4 regions of the Staphylococcus carnosus genome follow, and region 1 is predicted to be linked to each of the others. Evidence: riboswitches for the same ligand, from Rfam matches in the RefSeq annotation. Region 1 holds a riboswitch; each other region holds the start of a gene.

What was found. Region 1 has a riboswitch for S-adenosylmethionine ahead of DYE31_RS12530 (aminotransferase class I/II-fold pyridoxal phosphate-dependent enzyme). Riboswitches for the same ligand answer to the same signal wherever they lie in the genome.
Region 2: another riboswitch for S-adenosylmethionine. It lies ahead of DYE31_RS07470 (O-acetylhomoserine aminocarboxypropyltransferase/cysteine synthase family protein); the one in region 1 lies ahead of DYE31_RS12530 (aminotransferase class I/II-fold pyridoxal phosphate-dependent enzyme).
Region 3: another riboswitch for S-adenosylmethionine. It lies ahead of DYE31_RS01410 (methionine ABC transporter ATP-binding protein); the one in region 1 lies ahead of DYE31_RS12530 (aminotransferase class I/II-fold pyridoxal phosphate-dependent enzyme).
Region 4: another riboswitch for S-adenosylmethionine. It lies ahead of DYE31_RS10775 (MetQ/NlpA family ABC transporter substrate-binding protein); the one in region 1 lies ahead of DYE31_RS12530 (aminotransferase class I/II-fold pyridoxal phosphate-dependent enzyme).

The regions. Positions count from the first base shown of each region.
Region 1 is NZ_UHCT01000001.1:2,559,751-2,565,183, forward strand. It holds gene metE (5-methyltetrahydropteroyltriglutamate--homocysteine S-methyltransferase) at 1-208, shown strand, start outside; gene DYE31_RS12525 (cyclase family protein) at 387-1,136, shown strand; gene DYE31_RS12530 (aminotransferase class I/II-fold pyridoxal phosphate-dependent enzyme) at 1,845-3,005, opposite strand; SAM riboswitch class I at 3,103-3,214, opposite strand; gene DYE31_RS12535 (hypothetical protein) at 3,325-3,996, opposite strand; gene DYE31_RS12940 (hypothetical protein) at 4,090-4,263, opposite strand; gene DYE31_RS12540 (hypothetical protein) at 4,278-5,207, opposite strand; gene noc (nucleoid occlusion protein) at 5,342-5,433, opposite strand, start outside.
Region 2 is NZ_UHCT01000001.1:1,542,091-1,547,523, forward strand. It holds gene DYE31_RS07455 (LCP family protein) at 1-379, opposite strand, end outside; gene msrA (peptide-methionine (S)-S-oxide reductase MsrA) at 521-1,036, shown strand; gene DYE31_RS07465 (homoserine O-acetyltransferase/O-succinyltransferase family protein) at 1,113-2,006, opposite strand; gene DYE31_RS07470 (O-acetylhomoserine aminocarboxypropyltransferase/cysteine synthase family protein) at 2,008-3,288, opposite strand; SAM riboswitch class I at 3,351-3,448, opposite strand; gene mprF (bifunctional lysylphosphatidylglycerol flippase/synthetase MprF) at 3,632-5,433, opposite strand, start outside.
Region 3 is NZ_UHCT01000001.1:339,543-344,975, reverse strand. It holds gene DYE31_RS01430 (alpha/beta hydrolase family protein) at 107-811, opposite strand; tRNA gene DYE31_RS01425 (tRNA-Ser) at 1,007-1,096, shown strand; gene gmpC (dipeptide ABC transporter glycylmethionine-binding lipoprotein) at 1,215-2,060, opposite strand; gene DYE31_RS01415 (methionine ABC transporter permease) at 2,084-2,743, opposite strand; gene DYE31_RS01410 (methionine ABC transporter ATP-binding protein) at 2,745-3,761, opposite strand; SAM riboswitch class I at 3,880-3,986, opposite strand; gene DYE31_RS01400 (YSIRK-type signal peptide-containing protein) at 4,610-5,433, opposite strand, start outside.
Region 4 is NZ_UHCT01000001.1:2,215,189-2,220,621, forward strand. It holds gene DYE31_RS10770 (lactate/malate family dehydrogenase) at 1-558, opposite strand, end outside; gene DYE31_RS10775 (MetQ/NlpA family ABC transporter substrate-binding protein) at 580-1,398, opposite strand; SAM riboswitch class I at 1,502-1,608, opposite strand; gene norA (multidrug efflux MFS transporter NorA) at 1,733-2,899, opposite strand; gene DYE31_RS10785 (DUF1361 domain-containing protein) at 3,209-3,826, shown strand; gene DYE31_RS10790 (hypothetical protein) at 3,823-4,098, shown strand; gene DYE31_RS10795 (SLC13 family permease) at 4,184-5,433, opposite strand, start outside.

The sequences.
Region 1 (5,433 bases):
TGATATCCACAGTCCACGTATCCCGACTGAAGAAGAAATCACAGTCGCAATTAACCGCGGATTGAAAGAAATCGACCGTTCATTATTCTGGGTAAACCCAGATTGCGGCTTGAAAACACGTAATGAAGATCAAGTAAAAGAAGCATTATCTGTCTTAGTATCAGCAGTTAAAAAATTACGTCAAGAACAAGGTCAAGAAACAGCATAAGCCAAAAGAAATTGAGTATGGCAGTAACATGATTAGGTCTCTCCTTCCCCTAATCATGCTGCTCAACTCAATAACTTGAGATTTATCCCGCCGATTTATCTCTTAAAAACCACTTTTCTTTTAAGTATTTATTATTTTTAACAATAACAACAATTGCAGTAGCAGCGAGGTGTTTACGATGAGTTATCCTTTATGGGATCAGCTGAAAGCTTTGAAAGAAAATAAATGGGTCGATTTGACGCATACATTTGATTCAAAGAGTCCACATTTCAGCGCATTAGAAGAAGCATATATCGATACAATCAGTACGGTACCTGAAGATGGGTTTTTCGTCCAAAGATGGAGTGTTGCGACACAATATGGCACCCATATTGATGCACCTATCCATTTTGTGGAACATAAACGCTATTTACATGAGCTCGATTTAAAAGAACTTGTATTGCCCCTTATCGTGCTTGATTACTCTAAAGAAGTAGCGGAAAATCCTGATTTTCGCCTTACACGCCAAGATTTATTAGAATGGGAAGACCAGCACGGCCGCATCGAACCCGATTCATTCGTTGCGTTCCGCAGTGATTGGTCAAAACGCTGGCCGAACGTTGAACAATTTGAGAATAAAGATGCTGAAGGCAATCCTCACGCTCCTGGATGGGCATTAGACGCATTACAATTCTTACTTGAAGAACGCGGCGTTAAATCAGTAGGACATGAAACTTTTGATACAGATGCTTCTGTTGATGTCGCAAAACACGGCGACTTAATCGGAGAGCGTTATGTATTAGGTCAAGATACATTCCAAATCGAATTGTTAACAAATCTCGATCAACTCCCTGAAAGAGGGGCAGTGATTTATACAATCAGCCCTAAACCTGCAGATGCGCCTGGATTCCCTGTCCGTGCATTTGCAATCACTCCAGAAAAGCAGTAATGGACAAGCGATCATCTATTAAACTGCAGCCATTATGAGTGAAACGATTAAAATAAACATATCGGCTACATGCCCTGGGTCCACAGGAATTGGGGCATGAATCGCCATTGTTCTTAAACCCGATTAAGAACATTCTTTTCATTATCTGGTATATATCTTCACCCGATAAGGATATATACTGAATTTCATTTATTGCCACTTCCCGATAAACGGCAATAACCTAACTCCTTTTACTAATTATAAAAAGAAGACACTGGATATATGGCAGCACCTCCCACCACCCCGTGTGTGTTGTAGCCGTATATCCAGTGTTCTATTTTTTTGAAGATTATTCCTAAAATTTATATATAGTAAAATAATGAGAGATGAAACAACTTTTGTTGTCTCACCTCTCATTTTTTTCGTTGTGCTTTTGTAACTTTCAAAGTGATTTACACAGTAACTTTAACAGTCGCTGCTTATTTATTGTTAAAGAAAGACAATAAATAATAGTCGATTATGCACCCAACATAATCGACTATTTCAATAAGCCTAAGGTAGAATATGGCTCAGACCATACGCCTAACATTTTTACACTCAGTCTTCTTTACCAGGACGTCTGAATGTTTTTTATTACACCTGCATAATAGCATCTTTTGTAACTTCTTAGAATTATAATATGTGGCTGAACTGCCTAAAATGTAGTTTCTGTTTGGTATTAATTTACAGTTATTTTTTATACATAGGGCTAAGTGATTTCAACCGCTTCGCTGCTTCATCTAATTGTTCATCGTCTAACGCAAGAGAAACACGTACATAATGATTGCCATTATCGCCAAATGGAATACCCGGGGCAACTAATATTGACTGATCTTGTAATAGGAATTCCACAAATTGTTCTCCAGTATAGCTTTCAGGTGTCTTTAACCATAAGAAAATACCACCTGTCATAGGTTCATATGGAATAGCACCTTCATCTAAAATAGCAGTAAAGCGATCTCGACGTTTTCTGAACACTTCACTTTGTTGTTCTAAAAAATCATCATAATTATTCAAAGCAAAAGTAGCCGCATCTTGTAATGCACCGAACATGCCAGCGTGGTGATGTGTATGATATTTCTTCAATGCTTGAATAACATCTTTATTCCCCAATGCAAAACCAACACGATAACCTGACATATTATATCCTTTAGACAGCGAGTAGACTTCTATCGCTACATCCTTTCCATCTTTTGATTGCAAAATACTTGGGTTTTTATGATCAAATCCAAAGGCAGCATAGGCAAAATCGTGTACGATTTTAGTTTGCGTTCCTTTGAATTTTTGAATCGCTTCATCGAACACTTCTTGTGTTACTGTAGAGCCTGTCGGGTTATTCGGATAAGTTAAATAGATGAGCTTCGTTTGTTTCAAGATATCCTCAGGCACTTTATCCCAATCGGGCTGATAATTCGGAGGTTCTAACTCTAATGCATAGGGATGCGCATCCGCAAATAAAACGCCAGCCAGATAATCTGTATATCCAGGGTCAGGCAGCAATACATAATCTTCTGGATTAACAATACAGTTCGGTAAGCCTACCAGACCATTTTTAGTGCCGTATAAAATACATACTTCATCATCTTTATCTAATTCAACGCCATATTGACGTTGATAAAAATCGACAATTGCTTGTTTGAACGTTTCTTTTCCATGGAACGCGCCATATTTCTGGTTTTCAGGAAGTCTCAAAGCGTCCGCAAATTCATCGACAATTCCTTTAGGTGTTTCTCCATCTGGAATACCTACTGCCATGTTGATGAGAGGAAGCGGTCCATGTTCAATTTTTCTTCCCATTGTTTTTCCAAAATAACTATCCGGTATCTTAGCTAATCTTCTTGACATCACCATTCATAGTTCCCCCTTTTATTTTGATAGATACGTCATACTTTTTTCAAAAAAAGCTATATGTCACTGTATAAGCAACATATAGCCTACTATGTATATGCACCTATCTTTCAAGTTGTACTTGTTGGATGAAGCACAGTGAGGTCAGTCTAAATAACCTTCTGTTGCTGAAGCTTCATAGGGCCAATTCCCTCTGCTTCTCTTGATAAGTTTGATTAATATAATTAACGTCTCTCATTGTACTAAAAATTCTGACATTTTTCAATTATAGTAAGGAGCATAAAAAACTCCACAACATATAAGCTGCAGAGTTTTATAAATATTATTCCGGTTGTCCTTTAGAATCAAATTTTTCTACTGAACCGTCGGAATTAACGATATACGAACCTGCAAGGTTGCCAGACTTATCCACGAATGAGAAGCCCCAACTTCCATCACTCTTTTGTTCAGGTTCTTTATACGTATAAGTGCTTGTATCTAATTTATGACCTTCGTAGTCTTCCACTTTATCAATCACATTAGCACGTGTTACTGTGCCACTTGAACTCGTGCTTTCTTTAGCGTTGCTTTCAGAAGAAGAATCAGACTTGCTGCTTGTTCCTACTTCAGGCGTTTCACTAACCGAAATCATATTTACCACTTTAGAAAAGTTTGGATTATCCTTATATTTTTCATACAAGTCTTTAAGGTTATAAATTGCACCGTAATCCAATAATTGTTGGTACGTATTTGTTCCTTGCTCAGGCATGATAATGATTTGTGAATCTGTCATAGCCATCATCGTAAGGTAGTTACCTTTTGATTCATATGACTCATAAACATCCATATTAGAAGGCTGTCCTGGTACTTGTCCATCAAATGTTCTTTGGAATTTAATATTTTGGATAGATTTTTGTACCTTTTTCAAACTATCCAATTTCTCATAACTATGGTTTAATAATTCTTCTGCTGAAATGGTTGTTTTTGCATACTTTGAATGTCCCACTGCAAACATTGCTAAAGCAATCTTATCTTTGTTAGTGAGTTGTTTAAAGCTTTTGATATTATCAGATGTTTTTTCTGATTCGGAATTATCTTTTTCACTATTCTATTCTGAAAATCTTTCTTTATTGGTTTGTTTTTCAGAAGTTTTATTATCCTTATGCTTTGCTTCTTGTTTATTATCTTTTTTGCTGTCTGATGATTTATTGTCACTGTGCCCGCATCCTGAAAGTAAGAGGGCTAACGTTGCAGAAGCAGCAAACAAATACTTCATTTTCATCTGTTGAAGTCCTCCTATTCAGGTTGTCCTTTAGCATCAAATTTTTCTACTGAACCATCTGAATGAACGATGTAAGACCCTGCAAGTTTGCCTGACTTATCTACAAATGAGAAGCCCCAACTTCCATCACTCTTTTGTTCAGGTTCTTTATACGTGTAAGTGCTTGTATCTAATTTATGACCTTCATAGTCTTCTACTTTATCTATCACATTAGCACGAGTTACTTTTTCTCCAGAGTCTGATGAACTGCTTTTGCTGTCACTGCTTGAATCATCCTCTTTTGGTGCAGGCTCAGCTGATTCTGTAAAAGTAATAAGATTTGCTACTTGTTGGAAATTTCTATCTTTATATTGGTTATAAAGATCTTTAACGTCATATAACCCACCAATATTTACTAACTGTTGATATGGATTAATCCCTTGCGTACCCGAAATTAAAACTTGAGTATCACTCACTCCAATAACAACAACCGAAGCTGCCTTAGAATTATTTGAATAATAAAAATCCATATTTTGAGGTGCGCTTGGAATATATTTAGGCACATCTTCAACTTTAGATAATTTTAATTGTTGAATTGTACGTTGAATATCCCCCCCATTTCCATTTTGAACATAACTATGATTCAATAATTCACTAGGAGTGACTGTAAAATCGGCTGATTTAGGTGCGTATAATGCCAAAGCGACCTTTTCTTGAGGTGTAAGTTGACTCACAGGTTTAACGTTTGAATTTGACTCTTTTTTAGATTCAGAACTTTTACTAGATTGATTTTTATTCGTTGAGCTTGATGTTGAATTTGATTCTTTTTTCTCAGTTTTTTGATTATCGTCTTTTTTAGTCTTTTCTTCATGCTTAGTATCGTTGTCCGATTTTTCTTGCGAACCGCAACTTGCTAATAAAATAGTAAGTGCTGCTGTAGCAGAAAATAGATGCTTAATTTTCATGATTGCTATTTCTCCCCTTTATATAATTAAGATACACTCTTAATTATATAAAAAAGGGTGGACACATTGTATACTTCTAATTAGTTTTTTTAAAACAATTTAAAAAAAGTCACTCGCACAGTAGCGAATGACTTTTATCGTTTATAAACTCTTATTTTTATTTCTAAATAATCATCACAATCACGTTCTTTTTGTTCTATATGGATACCGCTTTGTTCTATTTTAT
Region 2 (5,433 bases), 1.0 Mb from region 1:
CGTATGTATCACGCATCACAGATACAATTTTCATTTTTTTATGAATATAGTCATATTGCGCGACCATAATTGAGTCTGTACGAGATTTACCGCCTTCAGATTTATCGGCACCTAAGAGCAGAATTGAAATTTTTCCGTCGTTTTTAACAGGACCGTTAAATTTTTGAACTTTCATATTTGAATTATGCTTTTTCGCATAATCAATACCACTTTTGTAACCAGAAACAGCATAAACAATAAATGCTATCAAAATAATGAGTATACCCAGTAAAATAAATGGTAATTTACGTATCTTTTTCTTCATTCTTTTTTTACGTGGCGGAGGTGGATTGTTGCTACTTCTTTTATAATTTTCTTTTTGTTTGTCTTCTTCAGTCATTTTAACCAACCTTATATCTTCAAAATTAACAGTCTATGTAATATAATTAATACATACTAAAGTTATATAAATTTCTTTTAAAAATCAAGTGTTTTATAAGCAAATGGTACTAAGGTCCCAGAAAAAGAAAGGATAGATAACATGAATATCAACACTGCATACTTTGCAGGCGGGTGTTTCTGGTGTATGACCAAGCCTTTCGATTCATATGATGGCATTGAAAAAGTGACATCTGGTTATATGGGCGGCACAGTAGAAAATCCGACTTATGAAGAAGTCAAAAAAGGAGAAACAGGTCATTTAGAAACTGTCAAAGTAGAATATGACGTGGCACTGTTTTCTTATCATAAATTATTAGAAATTTTCTTTTCTGTCATCGATCCAACTGATGCAGAAGGTCAATATCAAGATCGCGGTTCTCAATATCGTACTGCTATTTTTTATACAAATGAAGACCAGCGAGAAACTGCAGAACAATATATTGAAGAGCTGAAATCTACGATAAATCGAGATAAAGCAATTGCCACTCAAATTTTGCCTGTTTCTGAATTCTATGAGGCAGAAGAATATCATCAAGACTTTTACAAAAAGAACCCTGAGCGTTTTGCTGAAGAAGAACAACAGCGCGAAGCAATCAAACAACAACAAAATAAATAAGCAGCACAAAAATATGGTAAGAGAGCCTAAAACAATAGACTTTCTTACCATATTTATATTTATAAACATTCTACTATCATTCTAAAATATTAATTTCATCATGATGCCATCTATTTTTTTCCATCATATCAGTCCAATTTTGGAATAATTGCTGCGCAAATGGAATCCAATACGCTGGAAGTGGTTTAAGCGTATCTCCACGGAAGTAATTTTTAGGTTTAGCCGCCGCTTCCCCATTCTTCTCTCTATCTCTCACATACTCATTCAACAACGTATCCGCTTCATACTCAAAATGACCGCCGATATATAAATCCGTCCGTGCTTGATTAGAGATAAAATCTACTCCCGTATAAGGACTATACGTAATCACATCTAAATCCGCTTCATCCATCACCTCATAAGGATCCATAAACGAACCGCGAGACTGTGGAATAATATATTCAGGAATCGCATCTAATACAGGATGTTCTTGCATAATGTGATAACGATAAATCCCCGTCATCTTTTCAGGAAACATTCTTTTTTGAATCCCATATCGGTAATTCAATGCAAACTGTGCGCCCCAGCAGATAAACATACGCAACTTCACATGTCTATCAGACCAATCATAGATTTTTTTCAATTCCTCTACATAATCCACTTCAGAAAAAGAAAGATGTTCAACAGGTGCCCCTGTCATAATCAAACCATCATAATAATGATCCTTAATATCATCAAATTCCTTATAATACTGCTCAGCACGTTCATTCGAAGAAGTTCGGCTTTGATGGGTAACAGGATAAATAAAATCAACATTAATCGAATGATCCGTTTGTCCAAATAATCGTAACAGCTGACTTTCAGCATCTTCTTTAACCGGCATCAAATTAACAATTAAAAGATTCAAACCCTCATTCATCCGTTTATCTGAAAAAGCAATGTGCTCTGCTTTCAATGCAGGCAGAATAGGAATTCCATTGGTAAACAGCATATTAAATCGCGTCTAATCCTTTTTCTAAGTCATTAAGGATATCATCAATATGTTCAAGTCCTACAGAAATACGAATTGTTTCAGGTGTAATACCTGCAGACAATTGTTCTTCAGGCGTTAATTGAGCATGCGTTGTAGAAGCCGGATGAATCACTAATGATTTAGCATCCCCCACATTCGCAAGCAATGAGAACAATTCTAAGGACTCGATAAATTTGATACCTGCATCATAACCGCCTTTGACACCGAAAGTGAAAATAGAACATGCACCTTTAGGTAAGTATTTTTCTTTTAAATCATAATACTCGCTTGTAGGCAAACCTGCATATTTCACCCACTCTACTTTTTCATGATTATTCAAGAACTCAGCTACTTTTTCAGCATTTTCAACATGACGTTCCATTCTTAAAGACAATGTTTCTAAACCTTGAAGTAATAAGAAAGCATTCAATGGAGATAAACAAGCCCCTGTATCACGTAATAATGTTGTTCTGATTTTAAATGCTAATGCCGCTTCACCAAATGCATCTGCAAATACTAAATCATGATAAGAAGGATCTGGTTCTGTCAATCCAGGGAATTTATCATTTTGTTTCCAATCGAAGTTGCCTCCATCTACAACCACACCGCCCATAGAAGTACCATGACCGCCAATAAACTTAGTTGCAGAGTGCACTACAATATTCGCACCATGTTCAATCGGTCTGAATAAGTACGGAGAAGCAAATGTATTATCTACGATTAACGGGATACCTGCTTCACGCGCAATTTCTGCCAACGCTTCTACATCTTCTACATTACCTTCAGGGTTGCCGATTGTTTCAATATAAATCGCTTTTGTATTGTCTTTAATCGCATTTTTTACTTCGTCCAAATTCTTGCTGTCGACAATAGAAACATCGATACCGTATTTCGGCAATGTATGGTTGAATAAAGTATACGTACCGCCATATAATGTAGAGCTCGCTACAATATGGTCTCCTGCTTCAGCAACGGTTTGTACCGCATACGTAATCGCTGCCATACCTGAAGATACTGCTACCCCTGCAGAACCGCCTTCTAATTCAGCTACACGTGTTTCAAATACTGCTACAGTCGGGTTAGTTAAACGAGAGTAGATATTACCGAGTGCATTCAAACCAAATAAATCTGCTGCGTGTTGTGTGTCGTCAAATGTGAATGATGTCGTTTGGTAAATTGGTACTGCTCTTGAATGCGAAGCCGAATCCACCTCTTGCCCTGCGTGTAATTGTAATGTCTCAAATTTAAAATCGTTTGTCATGTTCCATTTCCTCCTTATTTAACATAAAAAAATAGCCTACCTGAAAAGATAGACTTAAAGATCTCTTATCTTTCAGGTCTTCACCTGCTGGAATTAGCACCTAACTTAAATAGGTTGCCTGGTATCGTCGGGCCAGTCCCTCCACCATTCTGGATAAGTTTTATTTAATTTAATTCAGAGTATAAAACTAATCTCACCCATTGTCAACAGACTATTCTCGTTTTTCTGAAAATCAGATAATTTTTTACATTCCCTTACGCTACTTTAAAAAGTTGTTAAACAAAGTGTTTTAATCACAAAAAACCTGATTGCCTTAATCCAGACAATCAGGTTGATAATATTACTAATTTTTAGAGCGGATAACACGAAGTACTTTAATCATATTCTGTCCAAGTGAACTATGTCTTGAATACACTAAGTATCTCGGTTCCCAATGTGGTTTAAATTTTTCTTTATACTGTCTTAAGCCGCGGAAGCGGTATAAATTATTAAAGTGTTCAAAAATACGGCCTGCGATACGTTCATTCAAATATGAAAATTCAGTTTGTCCCACATTAGAAAGTGTCGCCATACCCATGTTGAAAGCTTTATAATCATGTTCTTGCCCCCATAACAGCATGTGCAAATACAAACCATCCATTAACGGTAAATCAACATCCGGCAGCCAGCGGATTAAATCCACTGAAATAGAATCATTATAATGCGTCGGCATTAAACTGCAAAAAGCGATAATTTTACCGTCTTTTTCTTTCAAAATACCGACAGGTGCTTTTGAGATATAACTTTCTGTAAATTGACCGACAGAAAAATGCATTTCATTTTTGCCATCCAACCATGCATCACTGACATGTTTAAGCTGCGCAAACAACTCTTTTGAAAACGGCGGATCAATAATTTCAAATTCGATTTCTTGATCTGCAATTTTATTTAAAGTGGCTCTGAAGCCTCTGCGTTTTTTACCTGAAGTCGTAAAAGTAGTCAAATCAATAACCGCTTCTTCACCTAATTTAAAGAACTGATTGCCGAAATCATGATATAAAGGCATGTAACGATCGCTTGCTTGATAGAAAATAATTTCATAACCCATAGTAAGCGCATAATCGTAAAGCGATTCTAATAAATGATTGAAGCGTGCTGGATTACCGATAGGATCTCCTAATACAACCAGTGTATTGGATTTATAACGATACATTACAAACGCTTCTTTTGACTCATCCATAAAGACATCTTTATCTCCGCTGTGTATCAAGTGGCTTAAATAGTTGCCGCCGAATTGCTCGATAATTTCTGAACAGCGTTCAAAATCTGGTTTTGGTCGTGCTTTAGAGTAAGCTTGTTCAAATAACCATACAATGAATGCGACGATGATAAAAATCACAATAGCAGTCATCCATAAATAATAACGTAATAAAGAGGTATCTAACTCAATTTTATATGCATCTAAGGCATTCAATACAAATTTAATAACATAGTGGTTTAAAATCAGCATCAACGCACTGACAACAAACATCGCCACAATGTGACGCATGCGCAATGGGCGTTTCAAAATTGTTGTTTTATTGAATGAGTAAACCAGTAATGCGAATAAAACAACAAGCCAAAACATCAGCAATATTGATGTATTCAGATAAAGCGTAATACCGAAAATTAAAATAATCGCAACAAGCGCAAATAAAATGGCACGTCGGCTTTGTTGGAAAATACCGCGTACATTCAGCATCAGTATTAAACAAGCGCTCGTATGAATCGTTACGATAATGTAGTAAAACATATGGTTAGGATCATATAAACCATCGTATATAATCGACACGTTATTCAATAAGAACATCAAACTCGTCAACGCGACTAAGATACCTAAAGATAATGACGGTATTTTAGAGAATACTGTTTTTTGATAAGAGAATAAAAACGATGTGACTTCTTTAGCCGGCGTGTAATAACGAGATTGTTCAATATAACGTCTTGCAGATGTCCCGAATTCAAAGATGGATAATATCATTGAAATTAACAGCGGGATAAAGTAATAGGCAAAACGATACATTAAAAGTCCTAAAAGTACTTTTTCTTCAGGTAAGCCTAAATGTTTCAGACCTACTAAAATAACAACATCAAATGCACCGAATCCACCTGGAATAAAACTGATCA
Region 3 (5,433 bases), 2.2 Mb from region 1:
TCAGATATAAATGTATACAGTATTCTTCAAAAAACTCAGTAGTAATTCACAAACATTAAAAAGAAAAATCGCACCCTAATTAGAGTGCGATCTTGTCAAATAGTCTTTAATTTTCTTCGTCTTTGTGATCAATCCATTCAAGCATCAAGTCAATATGGCATCCTTTCGGTTCAAGACATTGCATATGACCTAGATGTGCGAATGCATATAAATCTATTGTATTTTCTTCATTTTGAGACACATAAGCTAATGTAGACTCTACTTTTACACCGCTATCATTAAAACCTTGAATTATTAAAGTTTTTGTTTTTAATGGCAAACGTGACATTGGAGACGCCGCTTCAAGAGCTGCTTCTGTAATATCTCCAAAATACTCTTCTACTGCATTTCTTCCTAATCCTTGTTCTTTTGTGTAAGGTACATCTGTTACAGGTGCCATCGCAATAACACGGTCAGCTTCATCCGCATTATTCAATACTAATTGACCACCTACAGAGTGACCAATTAAAATAATCTCTTGATTATCAACATATCTAGAAGACTTGAAAGCTTGAAGTGCTTTTTTAGTATCTTCTTCTGGTATTGGCCATGCATGTTCTCCACGTCTATATTCAACGTTTGCTACATTGTAACCTTCTCTTGTAAGCATCTCTATTAATTTATCATTTAATGAACGATCATATTTTTGTCTCCAGTAACCGCCATGAATCAATACTAACCATTTGTCGTCATGTTCAGCTATTGTGTCTGGCGCCGGATAAATATCAATCAATTGTTCTTCATGGTCTCCATAATATAGTTCTTCCATCATAGTAGCACTCCTAAATTGGTAGTTTTGACATAACATTAAATATTTACCCGATTTATAAAGTAGGCAACCGTCATCAAATATTTTGTCTTTCATTAACATTTTTAAAACCATTCAAAGTTTTTGATGTTTTTATTAAAATACTTATTGACGGGTAGGTTATCTTATTATATAATAATTCTTGTGTTAAATATTGATGGAGAAATACCCAAGTCCGGCTGAAGGGATCGGTCTTGAAAACCGACAGGGGCTTAACGGCTCGCGGGGGTTCGAATCCCTCTTTCTCCGCTACTTAAAGCTTCGATTCAAAATTTTGAGTCGAAGCTTTTTTGTTGCGATTTTTACATACAACATACAAAAAAACAGACACTCCTATATTTTAGAAATGCCTGTTTATTCTCTCACTTTATTTCAAGCTATCTGTAATCTCTTTAATTTCTTTTTGTGATAAGTCAACGATTTTTTCGCCGTCTTTAGTGTCTTCTTTTAATGCTTTTCTTGCTTCTTTAGAATGATACAATTCAGCAACTTTTTTATATGTTTTGTTGTCTTTGTCTTTATCATTAACTGCAATGATGTTGATGTAAGGTTTAGAAGTATTTGTATTATCTTTTTCTAAGAAGATCGGGTCTTTTTTAGGATCTAATCCTGATTTTGATGCAACACCGTTATTAATAACTGCGATATCAACATCATCTAAAGAACGTGCTGTTTGTTGTGCATCAACTGCTTTAATATCTAGATCTTTTTTGTTTTCAACGATATCTTTTTTACTGCCTTTTAAACCAAAGTCTTTAGAAAGTTTGATATAACCAGCACTTTCTAATAATTTCAATGCACGTGCTTGGTTAGAAACGTCATTAGGAATAACAACTTTTGCACCTTTTTTCAAATCTTTAATATCTTTGATTTTCTTAGAATAAATACCCAATGGTGCAAAAACTGTTGTGCGGATTGGTGTGATATGTGTACCTTTGTTTGCTTTTTCATATTCATGTAAGAATGCGAAGTGTTGGAATGCGTTCATGTCGATATCCCCATCATTTAGCGCCTTGTTCGGTACGTTGTAATCAGAGAACTTCTTGATTTCAACGTTGATTCCATCTTTTTTCGCAAGTTCTTTTACTTTATCCCATACTTTCGTATCATCTGATGCTACCCCTACTGTCACTGTCTTGTCATCTTTTTTATTGCCGCCACATGCAGCAAGTACAACGACTAATGCCATTAATAATACTAATAATTTTTTCATATCCTAAATACCCCTTTGTTTGATTAATTTCTGCGAATTTTCTTAGCTAAGACATTCCCGAGAGATTGAATCAGCTGAACCATAATCACTAAGATAACTACTGTAATCACAATGACGATAGTATCAAAACGTTGATAACCATATGCTAATGCCAAGTCACCAATACCACCGCCACCTACTGCACCTGCCATTGCTGTTGAACCGATTAAACCAATAATCGCAGTTGTAATCGCTAAGATTAAAGAGCCCAAAGCTTCTGGCATTAAAAAGTAACGAATAATTTGGAAAGGTGAAGCGCCCATTGCATGTGCCGCCTCAATTACACCTGAATCTACTTCTAACAAAGAGTTTTCAACCAAACGTGCAATATAAGGTGCAACATATACTGTTAATGGTACGATAGCTGCTGCTGTCCCGATTGATGTTCCTACAATCAATTTTGTGAATGGCACAATCGCAATTAACAAAATAATGAATGGAATAGAACGGAAGATATTAATAATCGGGTTCAAGATATGGTAAACTGCAACATTTTCCCAAATTCCATTTTTCTTTGTAACAACAAGCAGAATGCCTAATGGAATTCCGATTAATGCACCGATTACTAATGAAATCGAAACCATCAATAACGTTTGATAAAGTGCTTCCCATAATTGAGATGAATCTAATGATGAACCTAGCATATTATCCAACCTCCTCATATTCGATGTGATGTTGTTTCAAGTAATCATATGCATGCTGTTTCTCTTCATCAGAACCTTTAATACGTAATGTCAGATATCCCACTGAAGTATCTTGAATATCAGACATAGAAGCATAAATCACATTAACATCTAAATTGAATGTTTTAATCAATGTCTGGATAACTGATAAACCTAATTGAGAACCTTCCATATAAACTTTCACATCTTGATAATTTTCATCTGTCGGTAACTGATGTATCATCTTGTCACTGATATCAGTACTGATGACAGTAGAAACAAAGTTCTTAGCCGTTTTAGTTTTCGGATGGCTGAACACGTCTAGCACAGTGCCTTTTTCGATAACTCGACCCTGTTCCATTACAGCAACCTTGTCACAAATTTTTTGAATAACACTCATTTCATGTGTAATTAATAAAATTGTAACTTCAAATGTTTCATTAACGCGTTTTAAAAGCTGCAAGATAGAATCAGTTGTTGCTGGGTCTAATGCACTCGTTGCTTCATCACACAACAAAATTTTAGGATCTGTTACAAGTGCTCGTGCAATCGCCACTCTTTGTTTTTGACCACCTGAAAGTTCATTCGGATATTGTGTTCCTTTATCTCCAAGACCAACGAAATCAAGCATTTCCTCTACTTTCTCTTTTATGTATTTTTTGTCTTTGCCTTCAAGAATTAATGGCATTGCCACATTACTGAATACTGTTTTTGAGTTTAATAAATTGAAGTGTTGGAATATCATGCCAATATTCTTTTTGACTTTGCGTAATGATTTCTTGCTATATTGATCTATACGATGTCCATCGACAATAACTTCTCCAGACGTTACATCTTCAAGCTTATTTACCATTCTGATTAATGTACTTTTACCGGCACCACTATAGCCGATGACACCATAGATTTCTTGACGTTCTACAGTAAAACTGACATCTTTCAAAGCTTGAATTTCTGTTGAGCGCTTATGGAATGTTTTAGTGACATCCTTGAACTCAATCATTGAATAGCCCCCTCTGATAATTTGAAATAAATGAATTTTGCCTCTATTTAGATTTTTATTTTGAAAAATAAAAATTCCGGGGACAATGAAACAAGTCCTCGGAATAATATATCGGCTCGTCTCATCTTTACAGCTCCGCTGTAGGAATTGGCACAGTAATCATTTATAACTGATCCTGCTGCCGAGGTTTCGTAGGGCCTGTCCCTCCACCTCTCTGGATAAGAGTTTATGTATTCAATTCATTTATTTATATTCCATATATTACATTACTGAGTGAAAAAGTCAACATTAATTTTTAGAAAATTGTTAATTTCAACTTTATTCTAAACACTACAGCAGTAAGCGTTTGCAAGTATTCAAATCAATGATAAAAATGCTTAAAAACAGTTCATTTACCAGTTTTGTTTTTCTCTATCTTTTCAAAAATAAAATTGATTAATACTGTTAAAACTAAAGCTACTATTACGTTGATAACAAGCTTAATTAGAAAAGTTACCCAATTATTCGTAGTAAAGAAATTTTGTATTATAAAGCCTATTCCAAATACTAATATCAATGTAATCGTAAATCTGACCTCTCCGGATACTTTCATTCATCTTCGCTCCTTTGTATATTCTATGTTCACTTTATCATATGATATAACTCACTTTCATGGCTTTAATAAATGCATGGTTTCGTTTATATATTTAGATAGTATCAATTGATCAAACAATATATAAACCGAATATAACGTCAGTTACGTCAAGAAATCGCAACAACAATATATACACTATAATTTGAATTAACAGTATTCATCATAAAAAAAGAACCAGGCATTAAAGCCTGATTCTCAAAATTAAAACATATATTTAATTTTTATTTTTACGACGTTTCATACCAAATACCATTGCTGTTCCTAAACCTGCAAAGATAGTACCATACAACATCGGTGCTGTATTATCGCTACCTGTATTCGGCAATGCTTTCACTTTTTGTTGAGGTTGAGCTGATTTTGTTTTATTAGCCTTTTCAACTTTAATATCTGTATTTGTTTTTCTAGTTGTGTAACCTCTATTCTCATCTGTTACATGATTACCTTCGTTATTATCTTTTTCTACTGAAGGCACTTTTGTATCAGTATTCGGCTGTTCTGGCACAAATTGATCACCTGAATTATTAGGGACAAATGGTGTATAGCCTCCTGGTTGAGTAGGTTCTTTCGGTGTTTGCGGACCAGGTATGTTTGGTGTTTCAATCTGACCATTCGGATCTACAGGAACACTTGGTTGCACTGGTACACTCGGTTGTACTGGTACACTCGGTTGTGCTGGCACACTTGGTTGTGCTGGTACACTTGGTTGCACTGGTACACTTGGTTGTGCTGGTACCAATGGAATCATCGGAATAGATACTGATGGTTGTATTGATTTTTGACATGGAACAATTACACGTGAATTATCGCCACATTGTAAAACAATATTTCCAACAGTGTCGTAGTAATAACCTACAATAATAACAGGCTGACCATTCGGACAACATGGAATTTCAATTTTACGTCCATCACTCAAACAAACAACGTGCGTATTATAAGCGTCAATATAGTTATTAACAATAATAACAGGTGTATATGGTTGAGCATCTCTTCCATCTCTACCGTTTAGACCATCACGTCCATCTTGGCCTTTCAAGACTG
Region 4 (5,433 bases), 340 kb from region 1:
CACTCGACTCCAAATCGGCACTGCATGCGAACCGTGTTCACCTAATACAAATGCTTCAACATTTTTTGGATCAACTTGATAATGATCTGCAATCAAAGTACGAAAACGCGAGGATTCTAAATTAGTACCCGTTCCAATGACTTTATGTGCTGGGTAACCCGCTTCTTGCGCAATCAACGTCATAGCATCTACTGGATTTGAAATCAAAATAGCGACCGCTTCTTGGGTAACCTCAGATAATTTTTGAAAAACTGAATGCACGATTAAACTATTAGCACGTGTCAACAACGTTCGATCTGCCATCTCTGGTGTAGAAGGTGCGCTCGCCGATACGATTACGATATCAGCATCTGATAAATCTTGATACGTCCCGCTATAAATATTGACATGATGTGTATGCCCAAGGCCTTGCAAATGGCGATGATCAAGTGCTTCACCTTTCGCCAAGTCTTCATTTGTGTCTATCAGGACAATTTCTGAAAAGATTCCTAAATATTGTGCATCCGTTAATACTTGGCTTCCTACACGTCCTGTCCCGATAATTCCTAATTTTGTCATTTGATTACCTCCAGTTGTCAGTTATTTTGCTTCATATGGAACAACATCTTTTCCATATTTTTTCTCAATGAAGTGCTTCATATCTTTAGATTGCAAAACTTTAATTAATTCTTGGAATTTCTTATCGTTTTTATGCCCTTCTTTTACCGCAAGGATATTCGCAAATGGTGATGATTTATCTTCCATCACAATCGCATCTTTAGAAGGTTTCAAACCATTGTCCATTGCATAGTTGGAATTCATAATCACAGCTGCACCTTCTCCGCTTTTATACGTTTTAGGTAAGAATTCTGCACCTTGCTGATTATTGAATTTCAGATGCTTTTTATTTTCTACAATGTCATCAAATTTAGCATCTTCAATTTTGACACCTTTTTTAATTTTCACTAACCCTTCATTAACAAAGAAAGATAAGAAACGACCTTCTTCAGCTGGGTTGTTTGAAACATAAATTGTAGAACCTTCAGGGATATCTTTAATATTTTTATATTTTTTACTATATACGCCCATTGGTGTCGTAAAGACTTTGCCTACTTCTTCAATTTTGTATCCATGAGACTTTTTCTCTGCATTTAAATAAGGTACGTGCTGGAATAAGTTAGCATCTACATCGCCTTTATCCAACAATTTATTAGGCACTTTATAATCATTGACGACTTTGATTTCTAAGTCGTACCCTTTTTTCTTCATTTCTTCTTTCGCATGTTCTAATACTTCACCGTGAGGCGCTGGCGAGGCTGCTACAGTAATTTTCTTATTCTCTGCACTTTTACTTTGACCGCAAGCTGCAAGTGCGAATGCGATGACTACTAAAGTTAATACGCTTATTAATTTTTTCATGTCAATGGACACCATCCTATGTAAGAGTTCTCCAAATTAATCAAATCTTACATCACGATGAAAAAAGACTTCCCCCTTTAAAAGAGAAAGTCTTAATTACTTTCTCTCATCTTCATAAGCTTCTTTTGCTTAATGTGAATTAGCACCTTTTCGTTATACGATGGTTGCTGGGCTTCGTCGGGCACATCCCTCCGCCGCTCTGGATAAGAGTTTGATTAATTGAATTATTTTTATCCTATCATTATCAATTAATACCGTCAATTAGATTTTTAATTTTTCTGAAAAATAACAACAGATAATAAGGCTGAAACATTTAATGTTTCACACCTTATATTCAACCTTCTTGAGTTTGTTTTTTACTTCTAATTGTTTTCTCAACAAATATAATAAATATTCCTAATAACATGACAGCAATCGACATATACAACGGAAATTCAAAATCAAAATCATACAAGACACCCGCAACTAAAGGACCAATAAAGTTACCCATACTGGTAAAAGTCGAGTTCAATCCACCCGCTAAACCTTGGCGATCTCCTGCAATATTTGAAAAATAGTTGGTAACTGCTGGACGAATCATGTCAAAACCAATAAATACGATAAAGCTGATAAGCATTATTGACCAATAGCTATGCGCAATAATTAAAAAGAATAAGACTAAAGCCGAATAAAATAATGCAAATTGAATGAATGTCAACTCTTTAAAGTATTTCATAAATTTATCAAATAAAAAGATTTGGAAAACTGCACCTAAAATACCGCCGCCTGTAATTGAAATTGAAATATCCTTAGGCGTATAGTGCGCTTTATCTGCTGTATAAAGCGGGAATAATGTTTCAAAAGCTGAAAGACCAAAAGCTAATACAAAAGTAATGATCACTGGCGTAATAAAAGCCTTAATATTAATTTTGGCTAATTCTTGCGGCTCTATTTGAGTAAAACCATCTGTTGTTTGACGTTTCGCGCCATGTATAAAGAAAATAGAACAGATGAAAGCTGCAATACCTAAAGTTCCTGCGAAATAGAATGGTAAGCGATGTGAAAACTCTGCCATAAATCCGCCAAGTCCAGGACCTAATATAAATCCAGAGTTGATTATGGCCGACATATATCCAAAGTTTTTCGCTTTATCTTTAGCAGGAGAAATATCTGCAATCATCCCTGTAACACCCGGCATTACCATACCTGCACTGAAACCGCCGATAATTCTTGAAATAATTAATAAAGTATAACTGCTGCTCATCGCAAAAATAAACTCAGAAACTGAGAAAAGAACGAGGCCAATACAAATAATTAATTTTTTACCTAATTTATCTGCTAAGTTACCGCCAAATGGTGAAATAACCATCTGCGCCAATGCAAAGGCCGCAACAAGAATTCCTAAATCACTTCCATTTAAACCAAGATCTTTTAAGTATACCGGTAATACAGGTACAACTAATCCAATCCCTAAGAAAACAAGAAATATATTAAAATATAATGTGATTAATTGCTTACTCATGATGTCCTCCTTTATTGCTTATTTGCACCTAAATTTTTATGACTACCCATTATACACCATGGACTGCCTAACGCTCAATAGATACATTTTATAGCAATATTGCAATTCTTATTATTATTCCCTAAATGAAAACACAAAATTCATCCCTTTTATATCACAATTTAGTTAGGATGCTATTGCCCTTTTAAATTGATATCACGTTCAAAACTCTGTAACATAAACAAATAAGTCTGACTGATTTAAACAAAAATACGATTGATATAAATTAAAATTATCATTACGAGAGAAGAAAGAAAGAAGGCATCAATTATGCAATCACGTTATATTGCTAGAATACTCTTTGTGCTATTACTATTATTAACTTTACCTTTAAATCATTTCTATAATTTTATGGCACTTAATCTCTTTTTAGCATATATACCTTTTGAATTAGTACTACTACTTCCATTATTTGTACCTAAAAGAAAATTTGAATGGCCATTATTTATTGTCTTCGCTGTAATCTTTATATTAATACTTCCAAATACATTCTATATGGTTACAGATCTCATTCATCTCAATCAATTTGGTTTCGATATTTATCATGGTGCACGTCCAACGGAATGGATGTATTTTACATTCTTAGTGTCAGGCGTCTTGTTTGCACTTTATTTATATGCACTTATCAATATGAAACTACTGCATTTAACAGATAAACCTGTGTTTAATTACCTCATTGTAATTATCTTGGTTTTCACAAATAGTTTAGGCATATTCATGGGCCGGTTTTTACGCTTGCACACAGTCTATTTAGTCAACCAACCTTTTTCCATCTTCCGTGATGTGATGACTTTGCTTGATTCTAGAGGTGTATTCTTTATCTTTTTGATGACAGTACTTCAATTTCTATTCTTGATTTTAATTAAAGGAGTGCGAATGGTAAAATGACAGTCTACCTAGGAATATTTTTAGCCATTATCGTTTTATTCCAAATGATAATTGGTCATCTTATCCGTAAAATCGGGTTTTCATATCCAGTCAGTATTGGGCTTATGTTCTTACCACTTGGAATCGGGTTATTTTTACTACAAATAACTTATTATGAACAGCACTATCCGAATTGGGAGGTTCCAATTGGTGCCAAACTACGATTAAAATATATGTATTTACTGACTTTCTTTGAATATATAGCATTATATGTATGTTTTTTTGTTTTTTAAACAAAGCAGCGCACAGACAGTTAACAAAACTGATCTGTGCGCTTATTTTTTATTAAAAAGTAAGTTTTTATTGTCTTATTTGATTTTAAATAAGTCCCAACCATTTCCAATATGTCATACTGAAAATGATTATAAGAATATAACCTACGATAGTTAATGGAACACCTGATTTCAAGAAGTCTTTAACAGTAAATGTACCTGTACCATATGCAAGCATATTTTGTGGTGCACTTACTGGTAATAAGAATCCGAAACTAATAACGAATTGTTGAATAAGGACAAATCCGATACTTTGATCGCCTAGATGCAAAGTTGTAGTTAAAGAAATAAACACTGGAATCAAAGCTGACGATAAACTTGTTGCACTCGCAAATCCTAAGTGAATAAGGATATTGAATAATGTAATGAGTGCAATAGTAGCTACTAATGGCATATGTTGCAAGCCCATCAAGCCAAATGTTTTATCACTCAACCATTGAGCGCCGCCAGTATTCAACAACACGTTACCAAGTGAAATACCAATACCAAAGACAATAATTGTTCCCCATGGAATTTTATCTTCTACTTCTTTCCAATTCATCACACCAATTTTCGGCATCAACATAACAGCCATGGCTACAAGTGTAATTGAAGAAGAATCAATAGGATGCAATATTTTTTCTGTTGACCAGAAGAATAATAACAATACAGAAATTGCTATTAAACGCCACTCACGCGCCGAGATTGGACCAAGTTTGTCTAGTTCTTGACGGATAAGTTGTTTACCTCCTTCGATCTCTTTATGTTCTGGAGGCATTACTTTCATCATAATGAAATATAATGCAATTGACATAAGTACAGACCAAGGTGCTGCATATAAAAACCATTGTCCCCAAGAAATATCTTGTCCAAAACTTTGGTTGATAAAGTTGATTGCTACTATATTTTGAGCAGCTGCTGTTTTGATACCTACATTCCAAATAGAAACTGCTTGAACTGCTGTAATAATTAATAAACCAGCTAATTTACTTTCTTTCGAAGCTTTGAATGCTGCAATCATACCTAATAGAATCGGTACAACTGCCCCAGCACGTGCTGTTGCTGATGGTACAAAGAAAGCAAGTACAATAGATACCAAAATAGCACCGATTACAATACGATTTGTTTTATTACCCACAATAGATAAAACAAGTAATGCGAGACGTTTGTGCAGATTTGTCACTTGCATTGCTGCTGCTAAGAATAAAGCTGCTGCTACAAGTACTACAGCCGGCGTTGCAAAACCACTAAACGCTAATTTTAAAGCATTAGAAGTCCCAAACATATCACTGCCATGCAATACTGCACCATTTGCTT